Linked DNA regions of Nitratireductor mangrovi. The protein of the gene in region 2 binds, or shares a complex with, the protein of the main gene of each other region. Links are inferred from orthologs where the notes say so. Each region holds a gene or a part of one and is shown on either strand. Other genes may lie near its edges. The genes, in order: FQ775_RS23935 and uvrB.

What was found.
Region 1: the proteins of uvrB (region 2) and FQ775_RS23935 are in contact, whole or in part, in a crystal structure (PDB 7EGT), measured with the Thermus thermophilus proteins. The link is inferred for Nitratireductor mangrovi from one-to-one orthologs. Residues at the interface, in WP_096411307.1 of Thermus thermophilus: Glu23, Leu25, Arg26, Asp27, Gly28, Glu29, Arg30, Phe31, Arg55, Glu326, Asp327, Phe328, Glu379, Ser382, Gln383, His398, Gly400, Arg401; in WP_096412145.1 of Thermus thermophilus: His654, Arg656, Phe657, Gln666, Asp668, Glu669, Lys680, Arg681, Leu682, Ser683, Lys685, Tyr686, Ala687.

What each region holds. Positions count from the first base shown.
Region 1 is NZ_CP042301.2:2,021,839-2,036,219, reverse strand. What follows is about bases 2,571-6,060. They hold FQ775_RS23935 (ATP-dependent helicase), read right to left. Parts: upstream 5,747-6,060; coding sequence 2,771-5,746; downstream 2,571-2,770. Other genes in these bases: FQ775_RS10015 (hypothetical protein), read right to left, coding at 5,827-6,060; FQ775_RS10030 (hypothetical protein), read left to right, coding at 2,571-2,657. Outside these bases: FQ775_RS10045 (tautomerase family protein), read left to right, coding at 1-160; FQ775_RS10040 (hypothetical protein), read left to right, coding at 218-466; FQ775_RS10035 (porin), read left to right, coding at 1,051-2,280; more of FQ775_RS10030, read left to right, coding at 2,376-2,570; more of FQ775_RS10015, read right to left, coding at 6,061-6,228; FQ775_RS10010 (Acg family FMN-binding oxidoreductase), read left to right, coding at 6,390-7,550; FQ775_RS10005 (MarR family winged helix-turn-helix transcriptional regulator), read left to right, coding at 7,547-7,999; FQ775_RS10000 (sensor histidine kinase), read left to right, coding at 8,147-9,832; FQ775_RS09995 (glyoxalase superfamily protein), read left to right, coding at 10,185-10,739; FQ775_RS09990 (SPW repeat domain-containing protein), read right to left, coding at 10,809-11,168; FQ775_RS09985 (hypothetical protein), read right to left, coding at 11,341-11,607; FQ775_RS09980 (sodium:calcium antiporter), read right to left, coding at 11,669-12,703; FQ775_RS09975 (vitamin K epoxide reductase family protein), read right to left, coding at 12,741-14,381. UniProt on the Escherichia coli protein: A helicase with DNA-dependent ATPase activity. Unwinds DNA duplexes with 3'-5' polarity. Translocates on single-stranded DNA with 3'-5' polarity. Initiates unwinding more efficiently from a nicked substrate than double-stranded DNA.
Region 2 is NZ_CP042301.2:2,371,950-2,386,473, reverse strand. What follows is about bases 5,889-9,521. They hold uvrB (excinuclease ABC subunit UvrB), read right to left. Parts: upstream 9,179-9,521; coding sequence 6,089-9,178; downstream 5,889-6,088. Other genes in these bases: FQ775_RS11640 (class I SAM-dependent methyltransferase), read right to left, coding at 9,277-9,521; FQ775_RS11650 (nuclear transport factor 2 family protein), read right to left, coding at 5,889-5,965. Outside these bases: FQ775_RS11695 (threonine ammonia-lyase), read right to left, coding at 1-398; FQ775_RS11690 (Lrp/AsnC family transcriptional regulator), read left to right, coding at 524-1,012; FQ775_RS11685 (gamma-glutamylcyclotransferase family protein), read right to left, coding at 1,049-1,417; FQ775_RS11680 (MBL fold metallo-hydrolase), read left to right, coding at 1,505-2,146; FQ775_RS11675 (BA14K family protein), read right to left, coding at 2,220-2,675; FQ775_RS11670 (cold-shock protein), read right to left, coding at 2,861-3,076; FQ775_RS11665 (hypothetical protein), read right to left, coding at 3,358-3,726; FQ775_RS11660 (hypothetical protein), read left to right, coding at 4,038-4,265; FQ775_RS11655 (CapA family protein), read left to right, coding at 4,502-5,539; more of FQ775_RS11650, read right to left, coding at 5,576-5,888; more of FQ775_RS11640, read right to left, coding at 9,522-9,915; FQ775_RS11635 (LysR family transcriptional regulator), read left to right, coding at 10,001-10,876; FQ775_RS11630 (SixA phosphatase family protein), read right to left, coding at 10,881-11,393; FQ775_RS11625 (hypothetical protein), read right to left, coding at 11,397-11,915; FQ775_RS11620 (NIPSNAP family protein), read left to right, coding at 12,058-12,720; FQ775_RS11615 (helix-turn-helix transcriptional regulator), read right to left, coding at 13,202-13,927; FQ775_RS11610 (helix-turn-helix transcriptional regulator), read right to left, coding at 14,324-14,524. UniProt on the Escherichia coli protein: The UvrABC repair system catalyzes the recognition and processing of DNA lesions. A damage recognition complex composed of 2 UvrA and 2 UvrB subunits scans DNA for abnormalities.

The DNA.
Region 1 (14,381 bases), 350 kb from region 2 along the record:
CGAGCAGAAACGCCAGGTGATCGCAGAGATCACCGACACCATGGTGCGTGTGCTCGGCAAGCGGCCGGAAAGCGTCATGGTGTTCATCGACGAGGTGAGCACCGACAATATCGGCATCAAGGGGGTGACGGTGAGCGACCAGCGCGCCAAGGCTGGCTGAGGCGGCGGGGGAACAGGACCGCGTTGCCGGCGTTTAGCCTGAGAAAGGAGCAACGCCATGTTCAGCACAGACACTTGGCTGGTGATCGTCTGCAGTCTTTCGACAAACGCCGTGCTTTTCGGCACCGGTGTGGTCACCGTGCTTTCCGTGCCCGCGCTCGCCGCGCACGCAATCTACCTGATTCCCGCCGTCGTCGTGGCGAGCCTTGCCCTGTCGCCGGTCGCCGCATCGTGGATTGCGCCGCGCATGCGCCTGCGCAACTGGGGCCGGCGCGACTGGCGCGAAGGCGATGTCATTTCGGGATAAGATGCGTGCCGGATGAGGCCGTTCGCCCATGATTCATTGTTCCCGCGCCCCGAAAAGGCCGGGTCCTGTCAAAGAACGCCCACCGGTCCCGCACAGCAGGGGGTGGGAAGACGGGCGGCCGTCCGGTCGCTCATCTAGGTATTACGTGCGACCTCGCGGCCGCCCGCCCGGCGTGCTTGCCCGGTTGTGCAGGTGCGCGTTGCTGGCCTTTTGGGACCAGCACTCGCAAAGCCGGTGGCCTCGCGACCGGAACTCTGTCGGCCCCGCACCTCACCCTGGGGCCCGGACCTGGGGGCTCATCGCCCAGTGATGCCACCGTAGCACCACCGGTCCGGCGCCGGACGCCGCCCGGAGGCTCGGTGCGCATCCGTTTCCCGCGCGGCGATCGACGGGGATGATACGAGAAGGTGGCGGGGGCGTGGATAAAAAGCGAGTAGTGAATAGCGAATAGTGAGCAGGAACGGGAGGTTGGGTCGGCGAACTGCGCAAACCGTCACCGTTTGTCGTTCGCTGCATTTACCGGCGGTTAACCATAATCACAACATTTTTCCACCAGCGGCCTTGGCCCGAGAGGCACCTGCGACGTGGAAGACCGACCAGCGCGAATCGCTTTCTGGCGAGACATCTTCGCCGGTCTGCGGTCGGCCGTCGGATACGTGCTCATCTTTGCCGCCAGTGTCGTCTCGGCGTCGAGTGCCGAGCAGGCCGACACGGACGAGCTCTTTCTGGCCACCTGCCCGGCGCCGGGCTACATCCGCTTCGACGGAACGTGCCTGTCCATCAGCGGGTACATCACCGCCGAACACAGCTTCTCGGACGCCGACGACAGGATCTTCTTCCTGCCTGGCTACGCCGGTGGACTTCCCATCGCTCGCTTCGGGCTCGTCCCGAACGGCTCCGACCGCCGAAAAACCGAGACGACGTCGTACCTGACGTTTCTCTCGGCGAGTGAAACGGAATGGGGCATGTTGCGCACGCGCCTCTCGCTTGAGGGCGAACTGCTCGGCAGCGGCGGGCAAACGCTCAAGGTCGACCAGGCCTATTTCACGCTCGCCGGATTCGATCTCGGCAGGGGAGCCTCCTATTTCAACCTCAGCGACGGATATACCTACACGGGCGGGTACGCGGCCGACGATACGATCGACCTCGCCGCCTACACATACGGGTTTACCAACGGCTCCCGCATCACGCTCTCGCTGGAAGACAGCAGCGCGCGGCGCCTTGAGGATGGAATCTGGGCCAAGCGCGCATCGCCCTGGATACCGGACATCGTATTGAATGCGATCAACGCCGACGAGACGTTCGGCGTGTCCGGTGCGCTCACGCATATCAGGGACGCGCGTACCGCCGTCAACGCGTGGGGTTTCGCAGTCGCTGCCGGATACGAACATCGGTGGTCGCCGGGCGGCCGCCCGGCCCGCCTTGCCGTGGTCGCAACGTATGCCAAGGGCGCCCTCGGCTATCTCGGCTATCCGGATAACGTCACCGATTACCTGATCGATGCGGACGGGGGGATGGTGCTTTCGAGCGGCTACGCTGCGCTCGCATCGGTGCAGCACGACGTGAGCGAGCAGACAAGCCTCGTCGGCACGGCATCAGGATATTCGGTAGAGACCGACGCCCGGTTCCTGAACTGGCGTGCCCGCGGTCTTCGTGTCTCGTTGGGCGTGATCCGCCAGTCCGCCGGCGGGCTGACCCTAGGATTGGAGGGTAACTACCATCTCGACGAGGTCAGTGCCACCGACATAAGAGGGCAAAACCACATCCCGGCCGACGGCTTCGAGCTTAAGGTCTACGTGCGCCGCAGTTTCTGAAGGCTCTGCTATAGGTATGCGAATGTTGCGATTCGAAGCCCGACGTGCTTAGCTTTCACTCGAGGAGGCCGTTCGAAACCAGGGGAGGTTCGATCATGTCTCTGAACAAGCTTATCATTGCGACAGCCGCAGCGACCCTGATGACTGGCACCGCACTTGCCGGGATTGGCAACGGCAAGGGGGTGAATAATGGCAACAAGAACGGCTGGGAAGATTCCGGCGGTGGCTATGAGGGCAACGTGCCCAAGGGCCTGAACGTGAGTGGCGACAACGGTCGCATCGACAACGGCAAAGGCAACGGCGGCGAGAATCCGAACGGCAACACGCCGAACAAGAATGGCGAGACCGGTGGCGGCGACGCCGATCCGAACGGTTGAGAAGATCGACTAAACGGATATGGGGGCCGGCCTTGTGCCGGCCTTTTCATTGCGGATCGGCGGTTTGAAACGGCGGCTCAGGCCGGGAAGGCTTGAGTCGTCCGCGTATCTATTCACACCCGCTCGACAAACCCGTCCAGCACGCGTTTCTGGCCGGCCTTGTCGAAATCGATAGTGAGCTTGTTGCCTTCGATCGACGCGATGTTGCCATTGCCGAATTTGAGGTGGAAGACGCGGTCGCCGACGGCGAAGGCGGAGGGCTGGTCGGCGACTGACCTGGCCACCAGTTCGCCCTCGATGACGCGGCCCTTCACCGAACCGCGGCCGGCGCCGTAGCCGGAATCGGTCTCGCCATAGCCGATGCGCTCGACCTGGACGCCGGAGCGCGTGCCCCAGTTGCGGTCGGTCGCGTCGGTGCGGTTCTGCTGGGCGCGTTTCCAGCCCGGCGTGGCATAGGTGTTGGAAAAGGCCCGCCCGGCGCCTGATCCCCCTTCATCCGGTCCGCCGCGCGGACCACCTTCTCCCCGCCGGGGAGAGGAAGAACCGCCGCCTGCGGCGCCGAGATTGTCGAAGCGGGAGGCGCCATAGGGGTTGCGGCGGCCATAACCGCCCGATCCGCCATAGGGATTGCCATAGCCGCCATAGGACTGGCCGGTCTCGGCGACCTCGACATGGGCCTCGGGCAGTTCGTCGAGAAAGCGCGACGGGATGGTCGATTGCCACAGGCCGTGGACGCGGCGGTTGGAGGTGAACCAGATGTGCAGGTTCTTCTTGGCGCGGGTGAGCCCGACATAGGCGAGGCGGCGCTCTTCCTCGAGGCCGGAGCGGCCGCCCTCGTCGAGCGCGCGCTGGTGGGGGAACAGGCCTTCCTCCCAGCCGGGCAGGAAGACGGTGGAAAATTCCAGCCCCTTGGCCGAATGCAGCGTCATGATGGAGACGGCGTCCATCTCCTCATTCTGCTCGGCATCCATGACCAGCGCGACATGTTCGAGGAAGCCGCGCAGCGATTCATACTCCTCCATGGAGCGGATCAGCTCCTTGAGGTTTTCGAGCCGCCCGGGGGCCTCGGCTGAGCGGTCGTTCTTCCACATGTCGGTATAGCCGGACTCCTCGAGGATGGTCTCGGCGAGCTCGGTGTGCGGCGTGGTCTCCAGAAGCGCCTGCCAGCGCGCGAAATTGGCCGCGACCTCGCGCAGCGCGGCGCGCGGCTTCGGCTTCATCTCGTCGCTTTCGGCAAGCTGCCGGGCGGCCTCGAGCATCGGCACGCCAAGCGCGCGGGCGGTGTCGTGGACCTGGCGCACGGAGGCCTCGCCGAGGCCGCGCTTGGGCACGTTGACGATGCGCTCGAAGGCGAGGTCATCGGCGCCCTGGGCGACGACGCGGAAATAGGCCATGGCGTCGCGGATCTCGGCGCGTTCATAAAAGCGCGGGCCGCCGATGACGCGGTAGTTCAAACCGAGGGTGACGAAACGGTCCTCGAATTCGCGCATCTGGAAGGAGGCGCGCACGAGGATCGCCATGTCGTTGAGCTTTTCGCCCCTGGCCTGCAGCGCCTCGATCTCCTCGCCGACGGCGCGTGCCTCCTCCTCCGAATCCCAGGCGGCGTGGACCATGACGGGCGAATCGTCGGGGTCGGCGGCCTCGGTGAAGAGCGTCTTTCCGAGCCGGCCCTCATTGTGGGAAATCAGGTGCGAGGCGGCACCCAAGATATGGGCGGTGGAGCGGTAGTTGCGCTCCAGCCGGATGACGGCGGCGCCGGGGAAATCCTTGTCGAAACGCAGGATGTTGTCGACCTCGGCACCGCGCCAGCCATAGATCGACTGGTCGTCGTCGCCCACGCAGCAGATGTTGATCTGTTGCTTTTTGTCTTCGCTCACGGGCCGTTTCGCCGCCTGCGGCGGCTGGCCCTCCGCGGGGGCGGGCGAAACGTCGCCCGGCGCGCGGTCGCGCGCCTGGTCTTCGCTCACGGCCGAGCGCTCGCTGTGCTCGCTGGCCTCCGCGGGGGCGGGCGAAACGTCGCCCGGCGCGCGGTCGCGCGCGGGGCCTGCGGGCGCCGGGCCTGCGGGCGGGTGGTCGGGCTTGATCTCCCCCCTCGTGGGGGAGATGTCGGCGGAGCCGACAGAGGGGGGCGCTGTCCCGCCCTCATCTCCGCCCACTGACGAGGGGCGCCCTACGTTGCCCCCCTCTGCCCTGCCGGGCATCTCCCCCACGAGGGGGGAGATTGGGCGGCGGTCCGGTTGGCGCTCCCCGGCCGGTTGCGGCCTCTGCGCGATCAGGCGCAGCCACAGATATTGGGCGGTGTTGGTGTCCTGGTACTCGTCGACGAGGATGTATCGGAACCTGGCGTGGTATTCGCGCAGGATGTCGGGATTGTCGCGCAGGATGCGGATCGGGTGCAGCAGGAGGTCGCCGAAATCGCAGGCGTTGAGGGTCTTCAGCCGCTCCTGATAGGCGGCGTAGAGCTCGCGGCCCTTGCCGTTGGCGAAGGCGCGGGCGTCGCCCTCGGGAATGTCCTTCGGGGCAAAACCCTTGTTCTTCCAGCCGTCGATCATCTGCGCGAACTGGCGCGGCGGCCAGCGCTTGTCGTCGAGCCCCTCGGCCTGGATGAGCTGCTTCAAGAGCCGGATCTGGTCGTCGGTGTCGAGGATGGTGAAGTCGCGCTTGAGCCCGGCCAGTTCGGCGTGGCGGCGCAGGAGCTTGACGCCGATCGAGTGGAAGGTGCCGAGCCAGGGCATGCCCTCGACCTGCTCGCCGACCAGGAGGCCGATGCGGCTCTTCATCTCGCGCGCGGCCTTGTTGGTGAAGGTGACGGCGAGGATCTGCGAGGGCCAGGCGCGGCCGGTGGCCAGGATATGGGCAATGCGGGTGGTGAGCACGCGGGTCTTGCCGGTGCCGGCACCGGCGAGCACCAGCACCGGGCCCTCGGTGGTCTCGACAGCCAGCCGCTGCTCGGGATTGAGCCCGGCGAGATAGTCGGGCGCGCGGGACTGGCGCGCGGCCATGGCGCGCGCGGCAAGACCGCCGGCGGCCGGGCGCGGCGGGGCGTCGTCGCCGTCGAAAAAGGGCAGGTCGTCGGGAGAACCGGACATTCCTCCGAATGTAGTGATTCGGGGGCGAAAGGCCAGAAAACTCGGCCACGCTGCCGCCATCGGGGGGGCGGCGGCAGGGGTCAGTTGAAGGTCAGGACGGCAAGGAGCACGGCGACAACGATGGCGGCGTCGGCGATCAGGCCGCCGATGGCGACGACGGGCGGGTGGTGGCGCCATGGCGTGTAGTCGATGACGATGACGCCGATGGTGGCGGCGACGACGAAGCCGAGCTTCCACAGGAAGGTGGCGGGCAGGCCGGCCGGATTGCCGCCATAGCGGTCGAACAGCATCCATATGCCGGTGAGCCAGAGAAGCAGGAGGCCGATGCGGCCAAGCCGGCCGAACAGCGCGATGACGGCAAAGAGCTCGTTCCGGACAGGGGCGGCGGCGCGGGCGGCGCGCGGACCGAGAAAGGCGTTGGCAATCGCCAGCGCGACGAGGCCGAGCGAAACCAAATGAACGAATTTGGCGGCTGCGAACATCGGCGCAGCCTAACGGTTTCGACCGGGGGCGGCCACCTGCGGCGAAGCCAACCGGGATCACGCATTGGCGCCAGGATTGGCCGGCGAGCACGATGCGGCCTTGAAGATGGTTTATCGATAAACTATCTGATAGTTGAGCGTTAAACCATAAGGAGGCCAGGATGGCGAATGACGGACGCGGCAGGCGGAATTTTCTGAAACTTCTCGGCGGCGGCGTGGTGCTGGCGGCGGGCGGCGGCGGGCTTTGGGCGGCGACACGCGACCCGGCCGCGGCGCGCAAGCCCTGGGAAGCGGCGGGCGAGGGGCGGAACGATGCGCGGCTGACGGCGCTTTCCTATGCGCTGCTGGCGCCCAATCCGCACAACCGGCAGCCCTGGCTCGCCGATCTCACAGGCAACGACACCGTGACGCTTTATTGCGAGCCGGAGCGGCGGCTGCCGGAGACCGACCCGTTCGACCGCCAGATCACCATCGGCCTTGGCTGCTTCATCGAGCTTTTCGTGATGGCGGCGGCCGAGCACGGGTTCGCCACCGAGGTGCAGCTTTTCCCCGAGGGCGAACCGCAGCCGCGCCTCGACCGGCGGCCGGTCGCGACGCTGCGGCTGGTGTCCGACCCGGCGATCAGGCCCGATCCGCTGTTTGCGCATGTGCTCGACCGGCGCTCCAACAAGGAAGCCTATGATACGTCCCGACCCGTGGCGGACGAGGCGCTGGCGGCGATCGCCAAGGCAGCGCGATCGGTGCGCGTCGCGCATACGGACGATGCCGGCAAGGTCGCGGCGCTGCGGTCGCTTGCCTGGGCGGCGATGGAAACGGAGCTTCTCACGCCGGAGGCGCTGAAGGAGAGCGTCGACCTGATGCGGATCGGCCGCGCCGAGATCGAGGCCAATCCGGACGGGATCGACCTTTCCGGTCCGCTGATGGAGGGGCTGAAGCTCGCCGGGCTGTTGACGCGCGAGGCGCTGCTCGACCCGCAATCGACCGCCTTCCGGCAGCAGATGCCGGTGCTGAAGGAACCGTTCGACACGGCGGTGGCGTTCATGTGGACGACGACGGCGGGCAATCGCCGCGCCGACCAGATCGCCGCCGGGCGCGACCATCTGCGTCTCAACCTTGCCGCGACGGCGCGCGGCATCGCCATGCAGCCCCTGAGCCAGGCGTTGCAGGAATATGCCGAGATGAAGCCGCATCACGAGGGTATGCGGGCGGAACTGGGGATCGGCGCCGACGAGACGCTGCAAATGCTGGTGCGGCTCGGCTATGGTCCCGCCATCAAGGCCAGCCCGCGCTGGCCGCTGGAAACACGGATCGGCAGCGCATGAAGGATGAAGGCGGAACAATCGGCGACGCCTTCCGCTTCATGACCGAGATCGGCATCATCGCGCAACTGTCCGGCAACGCTATGGAAAAGGCGTTGCCGGACGGCATGACGATGGCGCAGTTCGGCGTGCTCAACCATCTGGCGCGGCTGGGCGGAGGATGGAGCCCGCTCCGGCTCGCCAATGCCATGCAGGTGACCAAGGGGGCGATGACCCACACCATCCGCTATCTCTCGGAAAAAGGCCACGTCGCTGTCGGCCCGGATGCGCGCGACGGGCGCGCGAAGCTGGTGACCATCACGCCGAAGGGGCTGGCGGCGCGCGAGGCGGCGGTCGCGGCGATGGCGCCGGAGATCGACGCGCTGGTGAAGGCGGTGTCGCCCGAACTCATCGCGCAAACGATTCCCGCCCTGGAAAAGGTGCGGCGCTATCTGGACGAGAGGCGGGCTTAGCGGCCGCCGCCTCGAAACGGCACGACGGTGCCGGCTGGCAATCCAGCAGAAAACGGATACCTCCGCGGCATAAATTGCTCTATTGCTGGTCCGGCTGCAGAGCGCTGGCGGGACGACCGGCGCCGCGCGGAGCCACGGAACCATCAAGTGAACACCCGCCTCGGTCCCATCAGACTTTCCATAACGATCTATCTGGCGGCGATGGCTGCGGCGATCCTGGTCCCGCTGCTGCTCTTCGTCGCGCTGCTCTTGCTGCAACTCGAACAGCGCGAGCATGCGGCACTGGAACGCCGCGCCGTCGCGGCAGCGATTGCCAACTCCACCGCGATCGAACGCCAGCTGCGCGACATGGCGACGACCCTCAACCTGCTGTCGACCAGCCCGGAACTGATGGAAGGCGACCTGCGCGCTTTCCATAACCGCACGCAGGCAGCGCTTGCGGGCAGCCCCTGGTTCATCATCGCCGTCGACCGCAGCGGGCAGCAATTGCTCAACACGCGGGTGCCTTTCGGCACACCGCTCGGGCCGACCTCCGACCTCGACAGCCTGGTCAGCGCGCTCGAATCCGGGCGGGTCGAGGTGTCGCCGACCTTTTTTGGCCGCACCAGTGGAAAATGGGTCTTCAACGTCATCCAGCCATTGGCGGAAACGTCGGGGGGCGGAGCGGCGGCGCTGATCATGACCCAGAACGCCGAAGACCTGTCCGCGCTGATCGCCACCGGCTCGATGCCTTCCGACTGGTTCTACGCCGCCGTGGATCAGAACGGCCAACTCGTGGCGGCCAACGATACCTTCGACGGGCGTGTCGGCGCGGCGCTCTTTGGCGATCTTCAGAGCCGCATCAACAACAATTCCGGAGTGATCGATATAGATCTGGACGGCGAGGCCGGCATCGCGGCGTATTCATCGATCGTTGGCTGGTCATGGCGTTCCTTCGTCTGGGGGCCGGTGCGAAGCGGCCAGGCGTCGATACTGGAAAGCTGGGGGCGGCTTTTTGTCGGCGGCATCGCGCTTTCGGTACTGTCGGCACTCGCCGTACTGCTGCTCGCCTTCCGCCTGCGGCGCGCCATCCGTCAGCTGTCGCGCATGGCGCGCAAACTGGGTGCGGGAGAAATCGTCTCACCGGCGCAAACCGGCATGAGGGAAACCGACCTCGTCGCATACGCGCTGACGGAAGCGTCTTTCGACCGGGCGCAATCGGAGGAGCGGACGCATTTCATCCTGCGCGAACTGGTCCACCGAACGAAAAACATGCTGGCCGTGGTCCAGTCGATGATGCGGCAGACGGCGCGCCAGTCGGATTCGCTGGAGGCGTTCCTGCCGAAGGCAGGAGAAAGGCTGGAGGGCTTTGCGCGCTCGATCGACCTCCTGACCGAGCAGGGCTGGGCGGGCGTGTCGCTCAATGCGCTTATCCGCCGGCAGATCGCGACTTTCGTCAATGATGTCGAGCGTGTCGTCGTCCGCGGCGAGCCTTTCCTGCTCAAGCCGGATGCGGTGCAGAACCTCGGCATGGCATTTCACGAACTCGGCACCAATGCGGTCAAGTACGGCGCGTTGTCGGTGCCGCAGGGCCGGATCGACGTCAGATGGACGTTCGCGGGCGAGGGTGACGAAGAGCGGATCGCGATCGAGTGGGCCGAGCAGGATGGCCCGCCGGTGAAAGAAACCAAGCGGCGCGGCTTCGGAACCACGGTGCTCGAAGTCCACGCGGCGGCGGCGATCGGCGGCACGGTCGCCCTCACCTTCGCCAGAGAGGGGTTGCGCTGGCGCGCGGAAACGCTGCGCAGCAAGCTCGAATGGCGACCCGACGAAAACGACAGCGCCGCGGGGTGAGGGAACCATCGCGTGGCGGCGGCGTTGTCCCGAGTGCTGCGGGCCGTGTCAACCGGGCGCGGCGGTACGGTGAACAGGACGGTCTTTTTCCCGGTTTCTCCGCCTGGCCAACGAAATGGCAGACGAGCACCTGTCCCGCCCGGCCCGCAGTTTTCCCATCGCCACCTTTCTTGACGCGGCGCGACCACCGGGCTACCGGTTCCTGACGGCCCGATGCAGCCGGCAGCCCGCGCCCATCAAGGCATGGCGAATGCATCGACGGCATTCTTCCACTGGTCTTTCCGGTCGGCGAACGCGTCAGCAATGCGGGCACTGATTTCCGCGACTTCGCCGCACGTGAAGGATCAGACCCATGCGTACATTTCATGATGCCAAGGCAATGGCGAAAGCCATGCGCGAGGCACTGGCCTCCAACAACATCGATCTGCCACACAACCAGGCGCTGGAGATCGTCGCCCGCCAGTTCGGGCTTGAAAACTGGAATATCCTGTCGTCGAAGATCGAGCGGGACCGATCGGCGCCAGCGAGCGGGGCGGGGATCGTCTTCGAGCAAGCAGTGCCGATCGTGCGAATCTTCGACGTTGCCAAGGCGCACGAGTTCTATCTCGGCTTCCTGGGATTCTCGATCGACTGGGAACACCGGTTCGGCGAGAACTTTCCACTCTACACCCAGGTCTCGCGTGGCGGGCTGAAACTGCATCTTTCCGAACATGCGGGCGACGCGACCCCTGGCGGCAACATGGTCGTCAATATGAAGGGCATCCGCGTCTTTCACGCCGAGTTGCTGTCGCGAAACTACAAATACATGCGTCCGGGGCTGGAGCGCCAGGAGTGGGGCCTCGAGGTGACGGTGATCGACCCGTTCAACAACCGTATCCGGTTCATGGAGAACGAGAAGGCGGGTTGATCGTGGCGGCCGGCCGCCTCGCGGGGTGGCCGGCCAACCATCAGCGCTGCAGGTCGCGCGTGCGATGGGTCAGCGAACGCGATCCTGACGAACTTCGAGCAGGCCGAGGACGATCACCGCCAGGCCGATGGCCATGTGGGCGGCACGCAGCGTGCCGGCATAGCCGAGCGCGAAGGGCGCCACGACAAGCCACGCGCCGCAAAGCACCTCGATATATTCCTGCCATCGGCGCAGGCTGACGAATTCCAGAGCGCCGAGCATGACGATCAGGACGCCGGCAAGCCCGCTCGAAATGGCGATCACGCCATCGGCGGGCGCCATGATGACCGGGGAGATGACAACGACGGCGCCGAGGATCATCGAGGTGACGTCCTCCCACGGCCGATGCATGTCGAGACTGTACCAGTGGTGCTTGTCAACGGTTGCCATGACAACCTCCTTTCAGGTGCGGTCACTTGACCGGCCCAAGGGCTGTTCATGGCTTCTGGCCGCGCACAAGCCCTACGGGCCTTCGCACAACTTGTTATACTTTAGTCTTGTTCATGGATTCCGGCAAGGAAAACCGAGGGCTCCTGTTCCGCGTAAGAGGGGTCAGTATTGGCTACAGAACGTCGTCGGAAATCGGCCGCCCGGCCTGGTAGTCGTCGAGAATTTGCCTGATGGCGTCCGCCAGTTCCCGGTCCTCGTCCGACAGATGCTTGTCCCGTTCCAGGGCTGTGAGAGCTTCCTTCAACCGCCCCTTTCGGGCGTCGGCTGAGTAACCCGGATTCGCCAGCACGTTCATGACCTGCTGGCGGGTGACCTTGCCGCCGCCCGGCGTGGCCAGGCGCTCGTCGTTCCCTTTGTTTGACGTGCTGCTTGTCGGCATCGCATTTCCCGGCTTGGCACCCAGAAGGAATACGTACAACCGGCCGTCGGGGTTCCAATGCTCAGCGCAATGTGTAGAGGAAACCGATGCCGCCCAGATAAGTGACCACGACCGCGATCGTGTCGAGGCCGATCCCGAACACCAACGGATTGCGCCGCTCGATCAGGCCGACCAGGTAGAGACCGGTGACCAGAATACCGATCAGTCCGGCGACGATGGAGAATTGCCCGACTTCGTTGAGGACCGGGCCGCCGAAATAAAACAGGTCGACCAGAAAGATGACCGCGAGATCGAAAAGGTTGGTGCCGAATATGTCGGAAACCGCCATCACGTAGCGGCGCAGCCTGACCGCCGCCAACACCGTGCTGACCTCGGGCAGTGAGGTGGAAATCGCGACGAAGACCGCTCCGAAGAAGCTCGATCCGAGCCCGGTCTGTTCCGCTAGCGCCTCGCCGCTTTCGGAAAGGACATAGCCGGCGCACAGGATCACGGCCGCGGCGACAGCAGTGCCGATGACGGCATGGCGCAGGGAATGTTCCGCAGCGGTCTCGGTCTGGCCGATCTCGGGACCCGGCGGCTGGCCGACGACCTGCCACGACGGTTGTCTTTCAGACCTGGCGATGAGCCGGATCGCAAACAGGAACAGGGCGAACACACCCCAGGTCCACGCGCCGGCACCCAGGATCGCGATGTCGCCGACGGCAATGCCGAAGCAGACCAAGGCCACCAGGAGAATGCCGAGCGCGCCCTGAAGGAGGACGATCGGATTGGGCACGGCGAAGGTGAGTGCATGCTGGCGCATGGCGAGGTCGGCCACCGCCAGCACTGCGACCTGCATGGAGAAGCCGCCGAGCAGATTGTTGACGGCCAGCGGCGCATTGCCGCCGAACGAGGCGGTGCCGGCAACGGCGATCTCCGGCAGGGAGGTGATGCCGCCAAGCAGGAAGACCCCGAGCACGGCCTGGCCGAGGCCGGTGTGACGCGAAATCGCATCGACGTAATAGGACAGCCGCGTACCAGCGATCCAGACGGCCCCGGCGGAGACCGCGAAGGCAACGACGTTCAGCCAGACGGGAAAACCGGCGAAGGACGGCATGAGCTACGCTCCGGTTTGGCGGGTGGCGCACCGCGCGTCACACGATGACGCGGCTCCAGTTGCCATAGCGGTGGCGGATCGCGCCGCGCGGCACGCTGAGCGCGATCAGCGCAAGTCCGGCGACGACGCCGGCCGCGGTCTGCGGCACGGTTGTTCCGGCGACGAAGGGGATGATGACCAGCGCCATTCCGAACAGCGTGTTGATGAATCTGAGCGGCCGGACCGCCTCTGCCATTGCGGCGACGCTGGTCGTGATCACGAGGGAACCGATGAGGTGATCGGCGTTGGCCACGACGCCCGTGCTGCCCAGCGTCAGCCGGGTGAACATAAGCCAGGCGCCGATCAACACCGAAACGGCCAGCGTCCATGGCACCGAAATGCCACCACCGAGCATGTCGCGCATGATGGCCATCGGCGACTGGTCGAAGCTGTCCTCACCGCTGCGGCTGTCGCCCTCGTCGGTGTCGCCGAACAGGAAGACACGCAGGATGGGCCGTCCGGCGCGGCGCCGGCGGGCGAGAAACTGCCCGGTGGCGATCAGTTCGTCGACCGAATAGGGGATCTGGATCACCATCGCCGCGGCCGCGATCAGGCACAGCGTACACCATGTCCCGAGCACGATCGGCTGGATGACGATGAAAGTGATGGAGACCACGCCGAGCGGCACGATCATGATGCCGAAAAGCACCACCAGCCAGGGCATGGTGCGCCAGCGCCGCGACGAACCGATGATGCCAGTGAGAATCTCCAGCAAATAGGTCAGGGCGCCGAGGCCGGCGTCAGGCACCGGCCAGGCCTGCGAGACGCTGGAGGTGATGATTTCCTCGGTGCCGTTTTTCGGGTCGCTCGCGGCCCCGGCGAAGAACGGCTCCCAGACACCGTCGATGTGGCCGAGCTGATAGGCCGCCATGTAGCGAGACACGTAGAGGCCCAGGAAGGCGAGGATGATGATCGGCAGCCGCTGGAACCAGCTCGACGGCGAATATTCCCAGCCGGGCGGGATGGTCGGCCCGGTCGTCGCCGCAAGTATTCCGACGCCGGGAGCGGGCCGTGCCAGCACGGCCATGCCGAAGACAAGCGCACCGACCAGAGTGCCGTTCAAATAGGCGGCCGCCGTCGGCGCCCAGGCGACAAGCGGTGCGGCCATGACCCACAGTCCGACAGCCGCCAGCGCCCAGCGGATCAGTCCGAACCGCCAGGACAGCGAGACGAAGGCAAGGGCGACGACGAGGATGCCGGCGACGATGTCGCTCCAGACCATCCAGCGCGATTCATAGGCGAGCATCGGAGGGCTGGTGATCAGCCAGGCGCCCAGGCCCATGTTCAGGAACGGCGCCCAGAGGAAGCGGTGGTGGGCATCGCGATAGGCGGCTTCGGCGCCGTCGCGCAATTTCTCCGGCTGTGTGCCGCGTTCGTCGGCCGCCTCCAGCCAGGCAGGGGGCGTGATGCCGTTTGCCCGGTACCAGGCAAACGGGTCGGCCTTGAGATGATCGATCATCGCCGGAAGCGTATCGAGGATGAAGTGCCTGGGCTCCCAGCCGAGGAGTTCACGGGCGCGCGTGATATCGAGCTCGTAGTGGTCGTCGGCCATCTCGACCATGAAGGGGCGGATGAACGGCTTTTCGCCCTGGTCGAAATCGTCGGGAACGATCGGCTCGCTCTTCTCCTCCAGCCAGGC
Region 2 (14,524 bases):
TGCCGCGCGGCTGCCTTGAAGTCGTCGCCCTGCGGCACGAGCCGGACCTCGGCGCCCAGCCGTTGCATCGCGGCCAGCTTGCCCGGATTGATGTCGTCGGTCGAAAAGATCGTCGACCTGATGCCGCGTCTTGTCGCCGCGCGGGCCACGCCCTGGCCAAAATTGCCGCTGGACGTGGTGACCACGTGCAAGGGGCTGTTCTCAAGCGAGGCCATCAGCGCCTCGGTGCCACGTCCCTTGAAGGAGCGGATCGGATTGAGTGTCTCTACCTTCAGCGCCACCTGGCAACCAAGCTGTTGGTCGATGGTCTCCTGTCGCACCAGCGGAGAGCCAAGGAAAACCGGGTCGATGAGCGCACGTGCGCTGGCGATGTCGGTCTCGGTGATGGGAATGGTCACTTCGCTTCTCCGTCATTGGCGTTGCCACGACGCTGTTGTAGGCTATAGCCCGCGCGGTCAGGCCGCGTATATTGAGCAACCGACGCCTATTTTTCGCACTCTTGATGTCATTGACGCGCGTTTCCATGAACCTCAACTCAACCCTTGATCCGGCCGACCGCATTCTGCTCGACGCGCTGCAGCGTGATGCCAGGGTGAAACTGGAAGCGCTTGCCGAGGAGGTGGGGTTGTCGGCCTCCGCGGTTCAGCGGCGGATCGCGCGCCTGCGCGAGACCGGCGTCATCGCCGGCGAATGTGTCGTGCTCGACCCCAAGGCGGCCGGCAACCGGGTTACGGTGATCGTGGAACTGATGCTGGAACGCGAACGGTCGGCCTTGACCGAAGGGCTGAAGCGCTGGCTGATCGCGGCGGAGGAAGTGCAGTCCGCATGGGGTGTCACCGGCGAAACCGACTTCGTGCTGGTGGTGACCGCGCCGGACCTTGAAAGCTACGAGCGCTTCACCCGGCGCATGATGGATGACAACGAGGTCATCCGCGAATTCCGCAGCAGCGTCGCCCTCAACCGGCTGAAGCACACTCTGTTCGTGCCGGTGCTGTCTGAAGGCGCGGGCTGAACGGCCGGGCCAGCGCCGCCAGAGGATCGGCTGCCGTCAATCGCGCCGCTGCTCGGCGCGAACATAAACCCAGCCGGTCGCGCCGGAACGCAGTTGCGCCTCCACCCGCTGGTAGTCATCGACTTCGTAGCTGTCGGCAGCGACCAGTTCGGCTGCGGTAATGGCAAAGACGGTCCCGTCGACCGTGTCACCCGGATCGCCAGTGAAAACCACGATCGGATGGTGAGCCTCGCCGCTCAGTTCCACGACGGCGGGGTCGGCCATCGCTATCATCTCGCGCCGGTACCCGACGAGGGCGTCCGGGCTCCCTTCAAGGGCGCGGCCGAAACTGGCCAGTTGGACCTCCCGCTTCTGCAAGGTGCCGTAGGAAAACAGCCGAACGTTACGCGGCTCGCCAACATCCATTTGCCTTCTCCCGATGCGGGGCGGTCGCGGGTAGACGGCCCGGGACGCGATCACTAAGGGTGTTCCGACAAAGCCGAAGGGAATTCAATGGGACAGCTCAATGCCGGCGTCATTCCAGTCACGCCGTTCCAGCAGAATTGCACCATCCTGTTCGATACCGAGAGCAAGGAAGGCGTTGTCGTCGATCCGGGCGGCGAGGTCGAGCGCATCATCGAGGCGATCGGGCAGAACGGGCTCAAGATCGGCGCGATCTGGCTGACGCACGGCCACATCGACCATGCCGGCGGCGCCATGGACCTCAAGGATGCGTTGGGCGTCGACATCATCGGGCCGCATGAAGGCGACAGGCAGATGCTGCTCAACCTGGAGAGCCAGGCGCAGATGTTCGGGCTGGCCGATCCGGTTCGCAACTGCACGCCCGACCGCTTCCTGGCGGAAGGCGAGCGGGTATCGTTTGGCGGGCACGAATTCGAGGTCCTGCATTGCCCGGGCCACGCACCCGGCCATGTGGTCTTCTTCAACCGGGCAGCCAATTTCGCCCATGTCGGCGATGTGCTCTTTTCCGGCTCGATCGGGCGCACCGACCTGCCCGGCGGCGACCACACGGCGCTGATCCGCTCGATCAAGGAAAAGCTGCTGCCGCTCGGCGACGATGTCGGCTTCATTTGCGGCCACGGTCCCGGCGGCCGTTTTGGCGACGAGCGGCGCAGCAATCCGTTCCTGACCTGACCGCACGCCCCTGGCGCCAACACGAAAAAAAGCCCCGCCCAGGGAGGCGGGGCTAAAGCGTTCGGCCTGGAGGTCAGTTGGCGACGCAGAAATGGTCCTGTCCGTCGTAGCCGCGGAAGGTGCCGGTGCGGTCGTTGAACGACCGGTAGCGGTTACGGCAGTAGTCGAACCATTCGCGCGTCCATGGCTCGAGGCCGCCATAGGCGTGCTGATCGGCATAAACAACCTGCGGGCGCGGATAGCGCTTGCCGGGCGCCGGCGGGAAATAATCGACGTCCGGATAGTCGTCGATGACATAGTCGGGCTCGCTCTCGGCCGCGCTGATGGCGCCGACGACGAGGCCGCCGATCACCAGGCCGAGAATACCGGCGGCGAGCAAGTCGTCCTTGGCCTGTTCGCGATGGTGCTGTTCGGGATGGCGCGGGCGGTGCTGACGCCAGCGCTCGCCGGCGCTCGCCTCGATGATGGGAACGAGCGTCGTCGCGGCGACGGTGGTCGTGACAAGAACGGATTTCAGGAAACGGTTCATTCGCATGCTCCTGGGAAGGATGCCGGTCCGGAGAGGGCCGGGCGCTTGCGAATGGATAAGTCAGTGCGGCTGAACGCGGGCTGAACGAGACGTTCAGGCTCGTCGTCGCGAAACGCCGCGGGTAGCGGCAAGACTGGCCGGTGCGGGACACGCGGCCCCGCGACCTGAAACTATTGGGGTGCCGGTCAGGCGATCACGAGATTGACCGCTTTCGGACCCTTGCCGCGGCGGTCGGGCTCGGTGTCGAACGATACCTTCTGCCCGTCTTCGAGACCGGGAAGCCCGGAGGCCTGCACGGCTGAGATGTGCACGAAGATGTCCTTGGCGCCATCGTCGGGCGTTATGAAGCCGTAGCCCTTGGCATGGTTGAAAAACTTGACGGTCCCGGTCATCTGACCCATCGGAATCTCCTTTCTCCCGTCAGGTAGTTCCCTTGCGGAGCCATGCCCCGCACGTCATCGGCCGTTCACTGGGGGAGAAGAAACAGTCGGATCCACGCCGGGGCGGTGCCAAGGGCCCTCTCGTTTCGCGATCCACCCGGACGCCATCGGCGCAAGTCAAGACCGGGGCATGCTATTCCAGTCTCCGGGCCGGCAAATGCCCGAATGCGGCAGTTGTCCCCCATTTTCGGGTGAACGGCAAGGGCAGATTTACGTTACGGCAGGTCCGGCGCCGAGATTGCCTAATCGTTGGGCAAAGGCTCGCCGGAACGCCTGATTTCGCGGATGCGGCAGTTGCCGCCGACGTGGCGGTGATAGAGCATGCCGGCGCCCGGCACGTAGTGGCGGCGCGCGTCGCGGTGGCAATCGAGCGGTTTGGCCGTTTCAGGCGCTCCGGTGGCGACAGGAGCACAATCGCGCTGCCGGTGGCGGTGCGGCACCGTCTGGCGGAACTCCTGCACGTAATGGCGGCGCACGCTGTCGTGGCAACCGCCGGCCAGCAATAGCTGGCCGCGAGGTGCAGGCGTGATGTCGACCGGCGGCGGCATGGCAACCGCGCCGCCGGCCAACATGAACGCCAGGAAAGCTGTCGTCGACGGGCCTGCCGGCATGATCGGTTCCTCGTTCCCCCGCAGATATAGGTGGCGCACCTCACAATGCCCGCGCTGAGCCCGACACTTCGCGGGCGAGCCTTAACGGAGGATGAATCCGGCGCCGGCCGGGCGTTCTGTACGGAATTCGGGCAAAGATGTATGGTTTCGCGACAAGGCCGATGTGCGCAACGCGTGAGCGTCACCGGATCGTAACGCAACGGAACAAAGATTGATCGCCGTTGCCGATCCGTTTCCGCAATCTGCGCGTTGAATGACCAGAGTAGCAGGTTCACCGGCCATAGAAGCCGGCCCGACAGGAGGCCCAGGAGATGTCACGCCCCACCCAGACGACGGTTCGCCGGCCCGTGCCGGCGCCGCCGCGACCGAGCGAAGCCCGCGACGCCATCCGCGAGGTGGTGGAAGCGGTGTGTTCCGAACTCGGCGTTTCGGCGCGCGAAAGGGTCCGCCGCGCCGCGATCGAGCAGCGCGTGCTGGTCGCCTACAAACGCGGCCCGCGCCAGCCACTCGATCTCGTCCAGGCCGGCCTCGACGGCTGACCGTCGTCAAGGCCTCCACTTCGGACCGCCGGTGTGGCGCGTCCGGGCCTCGGTACTACCTTCCGCAGTTCGCCGGCACCGACGGCCGTTCCACATTGTCCCGAACAACAAGCTGTGCGCAGCACGCGCGCTTTGCTATGCCTTCGCCCGAAAGGGTGGGGGGCTGGGTCCGTTGTCTTTCGTGATCGCAAGACCCGTCGCGTGGTCCAAATCGATACTAACGCGGCCGCAATAGCATGGCGAATTTCCCGCCACGCTACGTGGTCTCGTGGCCGTTTCGGCTGGTCTGGCCTTCATTGCGAGGCGGCGAAGGGCTAGACCGGGCGCCGTTGCGGGCGAAGATCGACGATGGAGCGGGCAAGCCGGCGGCGCGGATCGTGGTTCTCGGCGATCTCGGTGCGACCCCGAACGCCAGACCGCTCGCCTGCGATCCGACGCTCCGGGAACTGATCGCCTCCGCCGATCTCGTCGTCGCGAATTGCGAGGGACCGGTAATGCGGCGGCCACGCAACCTCGCGACCCGGAGCGGGCTGCGACATGCCATAGAGCCGGACCACCTTGCCGGCCTGCTGGCCGCGTTGGGTGTCGAGACCAAACGTCTGGTGCTCGGCCTCGCCAACAATCACATCCTCGACCAGGGTACGGTCGGACTGGCGGAGACCCTCAATCATCTCAAGGCCATGGGCGTGCGCAGCGTCGGTGCGGGCATGGCCGGACCGGTCCCGACACTCACGGTGTCCGCCGGACTGGTCGACATCACGCTGGTCGCCTTCACCCGATGGCGCAACGGCGGCGACGCGGCCTACCGCCGTCACGTCGCCTTGCAGGATGCGCTCGAACCGGACGACTGGCGGGTGGTTAGGGAGGAGGCGGCGCGCGGCGGCCTGACCTGCGTCCTGCCGCACTGGGACTGGGAGTTCCGGCACTTTCCCAGACCGCAGACCCGGCGGCTGGCCCGCGAACTTGCCGGGAAGGGGGCGACGCTGATCGTTGGCAGCCACCCGCATGTGCTGCAGCCACTCGAAAGGGTTGACGATGCACTGATTGCTTACGGGATCGGCGACCTTGCCGGATGCCTGCACGAACGGCAGCCCTGGCCGACCCGGCTTTCGGGCATGCTTTCGGTGGACGTCGACCGCGCGGGGCGCCTGCTCGGTTACGAACTGACGCCGGTGGTCCGGCTCAGGGGCGAACGGTCGGACCGGCTGGTGCCGGTAAGTGCGCGGAGCAACGGCGCGTCCGCGAATCGCGTGGCGCTGCTGTTTCCGCCGTAGGCGGACCTGGCCTTTGCCGGACCGTTCGTCCGGTCGTTAAAGGACCGACGCAATCAGCGCGGTATCGTAATATTCGCGCATTTCGACCGGCTTTCCGTCCCTGAAAAGCCAGAAGTCGGCCGCGTTGACCTCGACTTCCTCATCCGTCGTCCGTCGGCGCAAACGCATGCGCGTTTCGGCGGCGACGCGATCGCCATCGGCGAGGATGGAGATCGCCTCGAAGGACAGGTATTCGAAATCGGCATCAAGCTGCATCAGGCGGGCCAGAAACGCATCCTTGCCGGCGCATGTCCCCGCGTAGCGCGATTGAGAAGGCTCGGCGATCCACTGGAAGCAGATGTCGTCGGCGCAATGGGTGAGCGCGCCGGCAATATCGCGCGCGGAGTAGTCCTGATAAATCTGCCTGACGGTCTCGGCCGGTGTCATGACGCTTCCTCCCATGGTTGCAGGGAGCAAGCATTGCAGCTTCCTGACGGAAATGGGAAGTGGGATCACCGTCGTTGAAACGACCGCATGCTCGCGGGAACTTTGAGCGGCAATATTGTCCGCCTAGCTCCCAGGCCGGCCGGTCTTTTTGGACCGGCGGGCACGGCGCTCGTCGGCGGCCTCTTCGTAAGAGCCGGCGCCTGCGCGGTGCCGTCTGACCGGCCTGGCATCCTCCGGTGGTGAGGGCGGGGTGCCGCCGGCCGGCTTTTCGGTGCGCCGTACCGTCATCTCGTCGAGCGTGTTCTTTCGAAACAGCGAGCCCTTGCCGCCGCTGCCGTCATCCGGGGTGCCGTAGTCCGAGCCATGCGCCTCGCGATGGTTCTGCTTCTTGAACAGCGAGCGCGGTACGGCGCCTGCCGGTGTCGCGTGGTCGCCGCTGGAGCCCATCTCGTCGAGCTCCGGCTTGGCGAAATAGCCGCCGGACCTTCCGTCTTGTGAGGCAGTTGCCTCGGGGGCGCCGGCGGGCGGCGCAGCACTTCGGCCTGAACGATCGTCGCCGCGCCCCCTGGCCTTGTCGCGACGGCTCTTCTTCGTATTGGCGATGCCGGTGTCGCGGGCAAGCGGGTCGTCCATGACCGCCAGTTCGGTCTCCTGCAGGCGCTTGATCTCGTCGCGCAGCCGGGCGGCCTGCTCGAAGTCGAGATCGGCGGCGGCGTCGCGCATCTGTTTTTCGAGATGCTCGATATGCGAGCGCAGATTGTGGCCGACCAGAGCGCCTTCCTCGGCGCGGTCGGAAATGTCGGCGCGGACATGATCCTTCTCGTAGACGGAATCGAGAATGTCGGCGATGCGCGAACGCACGCTTTCCGGGGTGATGCCGTGCTCGGCGTTCCAGGCGAGCTGCTTCTCGCGCCGGCGCTCGGTCTCGGCCATGGCGCGTTCCATCGAGCCGGTGACCGTGTCCGCATAGAGGATGACGCGGCCGTCGACATTGCGCGCGGCGCGGCCGATGGTCTGGATCAGCGAGGTCTCGGAGCGCAGGAAACCTTCCTTGTCGGCGTCGAGGATGGCGACGAAGCCGCATTCGGGAATGTCGAGGCCCTCGCGCAGCAGGTTGATGCCGACCAGGCAGTCGAAGGCGCCGAGGCGCAGGTCGCGGATGATCTCTATGCGCTCCAGCGTGTCGATGTCGGAGTGCATGTAGCGCACGCGCACGCCCTGCTCGTGCAGATATTCGGTGAGGTCCTCGGCCATGCGCTTGGTCAGCACAGTGCAGAGCGTGCGGTAACCGCGCGCCGCGGTCTCGCGGATTTCACCGAGCACGTCGTCGACCTGGCTCTTGGCCGGACGCACCTCGACCGGCGGGTCGATGAGGCCGGTCGGGCGGATGACCTGCTCGGCGAAGACGCCGCCGGCCTGCTCCATCTCCCAGCCGCCCGGCGTCGCCGACACGGCGACGGTGAGCGGGCGCATGGCGTCCCATTCCTCGAAACGCAGCGGCCGGTTGTCCATGCAGGACGGCAAGCGGAAGCCGTATTCGGCCAGCGTCGCCTTGCGGCGGAAGTCGCCGCGATACATGCCACCGATCTGCGGGATGGTGACATGGCTTTCATCGACGAAGATCAGCGCATTGTCGGGCACGTATTCGAACAAGGTCGGAGGCGGCTCGCCCGGCCTGCGGCCGGTGAGGTAGCGCGAATAGTTCTCGATGCCGGCGCAGGAACCAGTCGCCTCCAGCATCTCGAGGTCGAAGCGGGTGCGCTGCTCGAGCCGCTGCGCCTCGAGCAGGCGGCCGGCCTTTTCCAGTTCGTCGAGGCGGTGGGCCAGCTCCTCCTTGATCGACTTCACGGCCTGATTCAGCGTCGGGCGCGGCGTCACATAGTGCGAGTTGGCGTAGATCTTGACCGACTTCATGTCGCCGGTCTTCTTGCCGGTCAGCGGGTCGAATTCTGTGATCGACTCGATCTCGTCGCCGAACAACGAAACGCGCCAGGCGCGGTCCTCGAGGTGGGCCGGGAAGATTTCGATGGTGTCGCCGCGCACCCGAAACGAGCCGCGCACGAAGTTGATGTCCTGGCGCTTGTATTGCTGGGCGACGAGGTCAGCGAGAAGCTGGCGCTGGTCGAGCCGGTCGCCGATCTGCATCTGGAAGGTCATTGCCGTGTAGGTCTCGACCGAGCCGATACCGTAGATGCAGGAGACGGAAGCGACGATGATGACGTCGTCACGCTCCAGCAGCGAACGCGTCGCCGAGTGGCGCATGCGGTCGATCTGCTCGTTGATCGAGCTTTCCTTCTCGATATAGGTGTCGGTGCGCGGCACGTAGGCCTCGGGCTGGTAGTAGTCGTAGTAGGAGACGAAATATTCGACCGCGTTTTCCGGGAAGAACTGCTTGAACTCGCCGTAAAGCTGAGCGGCCAGCGTCTTGTTGGGCGCCAGGATCAGCGCCGGGCGCTGCGTCTCCTCGATCACCTTGGCCATGGTGAAGGTCTTGCCCGAGCCGGTGACGCCGAGCAGCACCTGGGTGCGGTCATGGGTGCCGACACCTTCGACAAGGTCGCGGATCGCGGTCGGCTGGTCGCCGGACGGCTTGTATTCGGTCTCCATGCGGATCGGCACGCCGCCTTCGGACTTTTCCGGCCGCTCGGGGCGGTGCGGCGTCCAGAGCTGGCCGTGCTTGTGCAGCGGGTTGCCGCTCTCGATCAGATCGGCCAGCGCCTTCACCGTCGCGGTAACCCCGGTATTGGCGAGCGAGGCCGCGTCTTCGAGGGTCACGTCGAGCCCGGCGACCGGCATCAGGCCGGCGGCGGCGCGATCCCTTGCCGAAGCCGCGCCGCCCATCGAGGTGCCGCGCGCGGTTTTGGTCGGAGCGGCCGAGCGCTCCGGAATCTTCTTCGCACCCTTTCCCGGCTTGGCCTCCTCGGTGTCGCCCGCGCGCACGCGGTGCTTGCCGGCCTCGGAGCGGATACGGCGCATTTCCGATTGGCGCGCTTCCGCTTCGGCGGCCCGTTCCATATCGCGCGCCCAATCCGACACCGGGCCGGAAAGCGGGGCGCCCGAGAGCTCCGGCTGCGGCGCTTCGCCGAAGCCGCCTTCGCGGTCCAGCGGTTCGGCGGCGTCCATGAAGTCGGTCAACGGGCTACGCCGCTTGCGCGCGGAACGCTCCTCGCCAGCCTGCTTGCGCGGCGCCTTGTTTCCGGGGGATCGGGCCATGGCGCGAATATGGAGAGAGTCCGCCGGAAAGGGAAGGGCGAGCGGCAAGGTTTGACCGAGGCCGGCGCCGGTCCTGACAGGAGGGTGTCAGCAGGGGTTCAGTCGCGACGGGCCACGATAAATGGCCGTATGTCCATGCCCCTGCTGCCATGGCGGGCGCGTTCGATGATGCTGAAGCCGGCGTCCGTGATGACGTTTTCCAGCCGTGCGGCGGTAAAGCTGCTCACGGAGGGTGCCTTGCCGATCATTTGCATCACCGGCACCGCCATGCGGATCAGGATGTTGGCGTCGCCCAGGCAGGGTGTCTTGGAGACGAACAAGCCGCCAGGCTTCAACAGGCGCCTGACGGCGGCGACCCCGGCCGCAACATCCGTCAGCATGTGAACCGCGTTGAAGGCGAGGATGGCGTCGAACGAGCTGTCTTCCCAGGGCGCATCGTCCAGCGTGCCTTTCTGAAAATCGACACGGCCTTCGCCACCCGCAGTGGCCTTTTCGCGCGCGATGGCAATCATCTCGCCGGAAATGTCGGTGGCGACGTAAGTACCGACATGAGGCGCGAGCTTCAGCGCCGTGGTGCCGGTGCCGCAGCCGAACTCCAGCACCCGATCGCCGGCGTGCAGATAGGTCCGCGTGCGGCCGAGCGTCTTTTCGTATCCGGCCATGTCGGTGATCGGATCCTTGGCATATTTGCGCGCAAGGCGATCCCAGAAGCGCTCGTCCCGCAGGGTCTGTGACATTTGGCGTGTCTCCTTGGGCGGCGATTTAGCACAAACCGATCGGAAGAAAATTGCATAAATACGGAAGATATATATACGATTTCGTATGAGTGATTTCGACTGGAATCAGGCCCGCGCCTTTCACGCGACGGCCGAGACGGGCTCGCTTTCGGCGGGGGCGCGCAAGCTGGGCCTGACCCAGCCGACGCTATCGCGTCAGGTGGCGGCATTGGAGGCACAGATGGGCGTGACCCTCTTCGAACGGGTCGGCAAGCGGCTGGTGCTGACGGAGTCGGGACACGATCTGCTCGACCATGTTCGGGCGATGCGCGAAGCCGCAGACGCGATGGCGCTGGCGGCATCGGGCCGGTCGCAGACCATTGCCGGTCGGGTGAGCATCTCGGCCAGCGACGGCATCGCCGTGCATGTCCTGCCCGACATTGTCGAGCGCATCCGGGTCGATGCGCCGCAGATCGTGCTTGAGATCGTTGCCTCCAATGCGCTCAGCGACCTGCGTCGGCGCGAGGCAGACATCGCCATCCGCCATGTGCGTCCGGAGCAGCCGGACCTGATCGGCAGGCTCGTCCGCGAGACCACGGCCAGCCTCTATGCCTCGCCCGACTGGGTCGCTCGGCACGGACTGCCCGAGGCGCCAGTTGATCTCGCCGACGCCTGCTTCGTTGGTTTCGATGCCGACGGCCGTTTCGTCGAGCATCTGGTGTCGGTGGGGCTGCCGGTCAGTGCCGAGAATTTCCAACTGATCAGCGAGAACAGCCTCGTCGTCTGGGAACTGGTCAAGCGCGGGCTGGGTCTCACCTTCATGCTGCGGGAAGTGGCCGAGCAGACGCCCGGCATGATCAGGCTGCTGCCTGAACTGGACGTAACGTCGATACCGTATTGGCTGGTGACGCATCGCGAGCTGCGCACCAGTCGCCGTATTCGCATCGTCTACGACATTCTCGCGGAGGAGTTGGGGCGATAGAGGACTATTTCAGATCCCGCGGCCGCAGGAAATGCGTGAGGGTCGCGCCGCCGGCTGCAAGGTCCGACCAGATACCATCGAAGGCGAAGCGGGCGAGTGCCGCGGTCGGGAATTTGGTGCGCAGCCGGTCGACAGCTGCGGCATCAGTGCCGGCGTTGGCCAGCATCGCCGCGAGGTCTTCCATGCCTGGGTTATGGCCGACAACGATCAAGCGACGGCAGTCGTTATCGGCGTTGCGGATCGCAGCGAGAATCGCCTGCGGGCCGGCCTCGTAGATCGTTGCGTCAAAACGGGTATCGAGGGCCGGAAGTGCGTCAGCGACTAGTTGCCAGGTCTGGCGCGTCCGCAGCGCCGGCGAGACGATGGCGAGATCGGGCACCCAGCCGCGACGCAGGATTTCCTTGCCCATGGCGTGAGCCGCCCTTCGGCCGCGCTGGGCAAGCGGCCGGTCGAAATCCGCGAGCGTCGGATCGTCCCAACTCGACTTGGCGTGGCGCAAGAGCAGAAGTTCGGGCACGATTCAAAGGCAATCCACGAGCGCTGCATCAAGGACGGCACCGGCGCCTTCGAGCGGGATGATCGCAAAGGTCTCGTAGGGCGATCCGTCGGCCGCGTTGGCCGGCGTAATGTCGAAATGGAGTGCGAGGCGAGCGCCGTCGCGCATCGCCTCCACCAACTGGCGGTCAACCGGTGCCAGATGGTTTTCCGCGACGGTTCCCTCCGAGAACAGCACCACGGCGATATCCGAGCCGGCCGCGACCAGCGGGTAGTCGTGATCATCGACGCTCGCGACGATCTTGCCCGGTGTGTAGAAATAGTCGGCGGTGCCGCCGCTTTCGGGCAGCACCGGGCCGTCGTCCCGGGAATAGAGCTCGAGCTGGAAAGGATCGCCGCAGGCCACGACGACGGCCTCGAGCGTGCTGTTGGTCGAGCGCGGCGTGCCAATGGCGACGCCGTTGTCGAAACGCCACTCGGCATGGGCGGATTGGCTGGCGGCGATCAGCATGGCGGCAGTGAGGCAGGCTCTGATTGTCGGCATGGGCAGACCTTGCGCGAGATTCGCACCTTTGGAAAGGGCGGACGGTCCGCATGTTCATGACGGCAGGCTGTCAGCACGTGGGTGTTACGGCATGCCGCGGCGCGTTTGGAGCGTCCTTGAATATGTTCTGGAGTAGGTGTGAATGTCTAATGACGACAGGACGCGTGTCATCGAACTGCGTCAGTATCAGCTTCGTCCAGGCGCGCGCGATACGCTGATCGAGCTCTTCGACAGCCAGTTCATCGAGAGCCAAGAGGCGTGCGGCATGCGGGTGATCGGCCAGTTCCGCGACCTCGACGATCCGGACCGTTTCGTCTGGCTGCGTGGGTTTGCCTCGATGGAGGAGCGGGCGGCGGGCCTCACGGCATTCTATGGCGGACCGGTCTGGACCGAGCACGGCCCAGCGGCCAACGCGACCATGGTTTCCTCCGACGATGTGCATATGCTGCGCCCCCTCGCGGAGCCGCCGACGTTCCAGGCGAGCGACCGGACGCAGCGGCTGTTGCTGGCAGCAATTCTTCCTTGCGCGCCAGATGGCGAAATCGTCGGCGAGATTGCTGCCGCGTGTTCCGGCGCCGAAGGCGACGTGCTCGCCTTGCTGGGGAAGGAAGACGCGCCGAACAATTGGCCGCGGCTCTCGGTTCACGATCGACTGGTATGGGTGCTGATTGCGCGGTTTGCCAGTGAATGGGCGCTAGATCGCGGTGTTGCCGCGGTAGCGGCCGCGGCGGCGTTGCATGCCGATATACTCGATGGCCCGCCGGAATTGCGCCGGCTGGCGCCGACCGCACGCTCAAGGCTGTAGCAATTTCTCATTCCCAAACGACCTGGCACGGGCGCGCAAGGTTGAAAATTCGCTTAAAACTTTATCCTTAAAATTCGCATCCAAGATCGCCCGAGTTTTCCAACGCGCGCCCCTCGCTTACGATACTGTCCGGACTCAGGAGAGGGAGGCTGAAACCGGGTTGGCGGGCAACGGGGCACAGGCTTGCGCAAATCCGGAACTCACTGCGATGCCGATATGGTGTCATGACGTAATCGCAACGCGGCAAAAAATATCGCAACATCTTGCAAGGGTCCGCCACCTCACCCCACGGGGAGGCACCCCCAAATCCACGGGATCAGGAGTGAGAGCTCTTCCCTGAACCCGGGATGCGCGGCCAGCGCTCAACCCCACCCCTATGGTCGCTGGCCGCGCAGGTTTTCCTGCGCCGATCTTGTGAATCATCCAGAGAGCGCGCCCGGTCGTGCCGATGCGGCGCGGGCCGACGTTCGCCAGGAAGCGCTTAGTCGATCAGGCGCAGGCGTATCGCCTTGGCAACGGCCTGGGCGCGGTTGACGGCGCCCAGCTTCTGGCACCCCGACGTGACGTACTGGTTTACCGTGTGCTCGGACAGACCGAGGATGGCGGCGATCTCGACACTGGTCTTGCCGGCGCCGATCCAGGTGAGGCATTGCCGTTCACGCATGGTCAGTCGGGGCTCGGACATCGACGGTATCGGCTTGTCCAGTGTCATCATGCGGTCGAACAGGCCGATCGCGCCAAGCGAGAGACGTCCGACCTCGTCGATGTCTGGCAAGGGCCGATCGCCGCCAAACGCGACCAGACCGCGGGCTGAGCCAGACGAGAAGACCGGGATGCCTAATCCCATGCGAATGCCGGCCCGCGCCAGCACGGCTCGACCGTGGTCATCCGCCTGCTGGGGGTCGGCTGTCGTCTTGCCGATGTGCTGCCAGGTAAACGGGCGGGCGGTTCGCAGCGCTGAGCCGAGAGCGTTCTCGGCTGCGTCGTAGCCGCGAATGACCGTCTCCGGCAGGCTTGTGAAGATCAACTGGCGCGACAGGCCGCCTTCGCCGTCATGCTGCATCTTCAGGGCGGCGAAATGGCGGAAGCCGGCCTCGTCGGTGAGACCGCGCAGGAAATCATAGGCGTCGACCATGTTGGCGAGACGATCAAGACGATCGCAAAACCAGTCCCAGTCCTGCCGGGACGATTTCAAGGCGGGTTGCATGCAAGCGGGCTCGGGTTCGGTCCAGGGCGCGGGACCATGACGATTGGCGCTGTCGGGTCTGGCCTGGCAGCGACGATAACGGGCAGGTAATGGATCGCGCGCGGATTTCAATCCTGACGCGCATCGCCGGAGCAGACCCTGGCGGCAATTGCCCCGCTTCGCCAGACACGCTGATGAAACGGAATTTCGTTTTTTGCCGGGAAACAGACTGCAGGGAAACAAAAATTGCCGGGAAGCCGCCCAGCAGATGCGCAATCGTTCCCCGCACGCGAGTCGGTTGTGAATGCCCGCCCGTGGAGCGACATTGCGCACATCCGGTTTGCAACCTCGGGTTCCTTTTGGGAAGCGGACGGGCTCAGAGGAGTTCCCTGTCCTCCCGCCGACGGGCTCGCCTAGTCAGTCAATGAGAGCCCATCGGATCGCCTTTGCGACAGCCTGGGCTCGATTGACCGCGCCGAGTTTCTGGCAACTGGAGGTAATGTACTGATTGACGGTGTGCTCGGACAGCCCGAGGATCGCGCCGATCTCGGTGCTCGTCTTGCCCGCCGATGTCCACACCAGGCACTGCCGCTCGCGATCGGATAGTTTGGCCGGCGG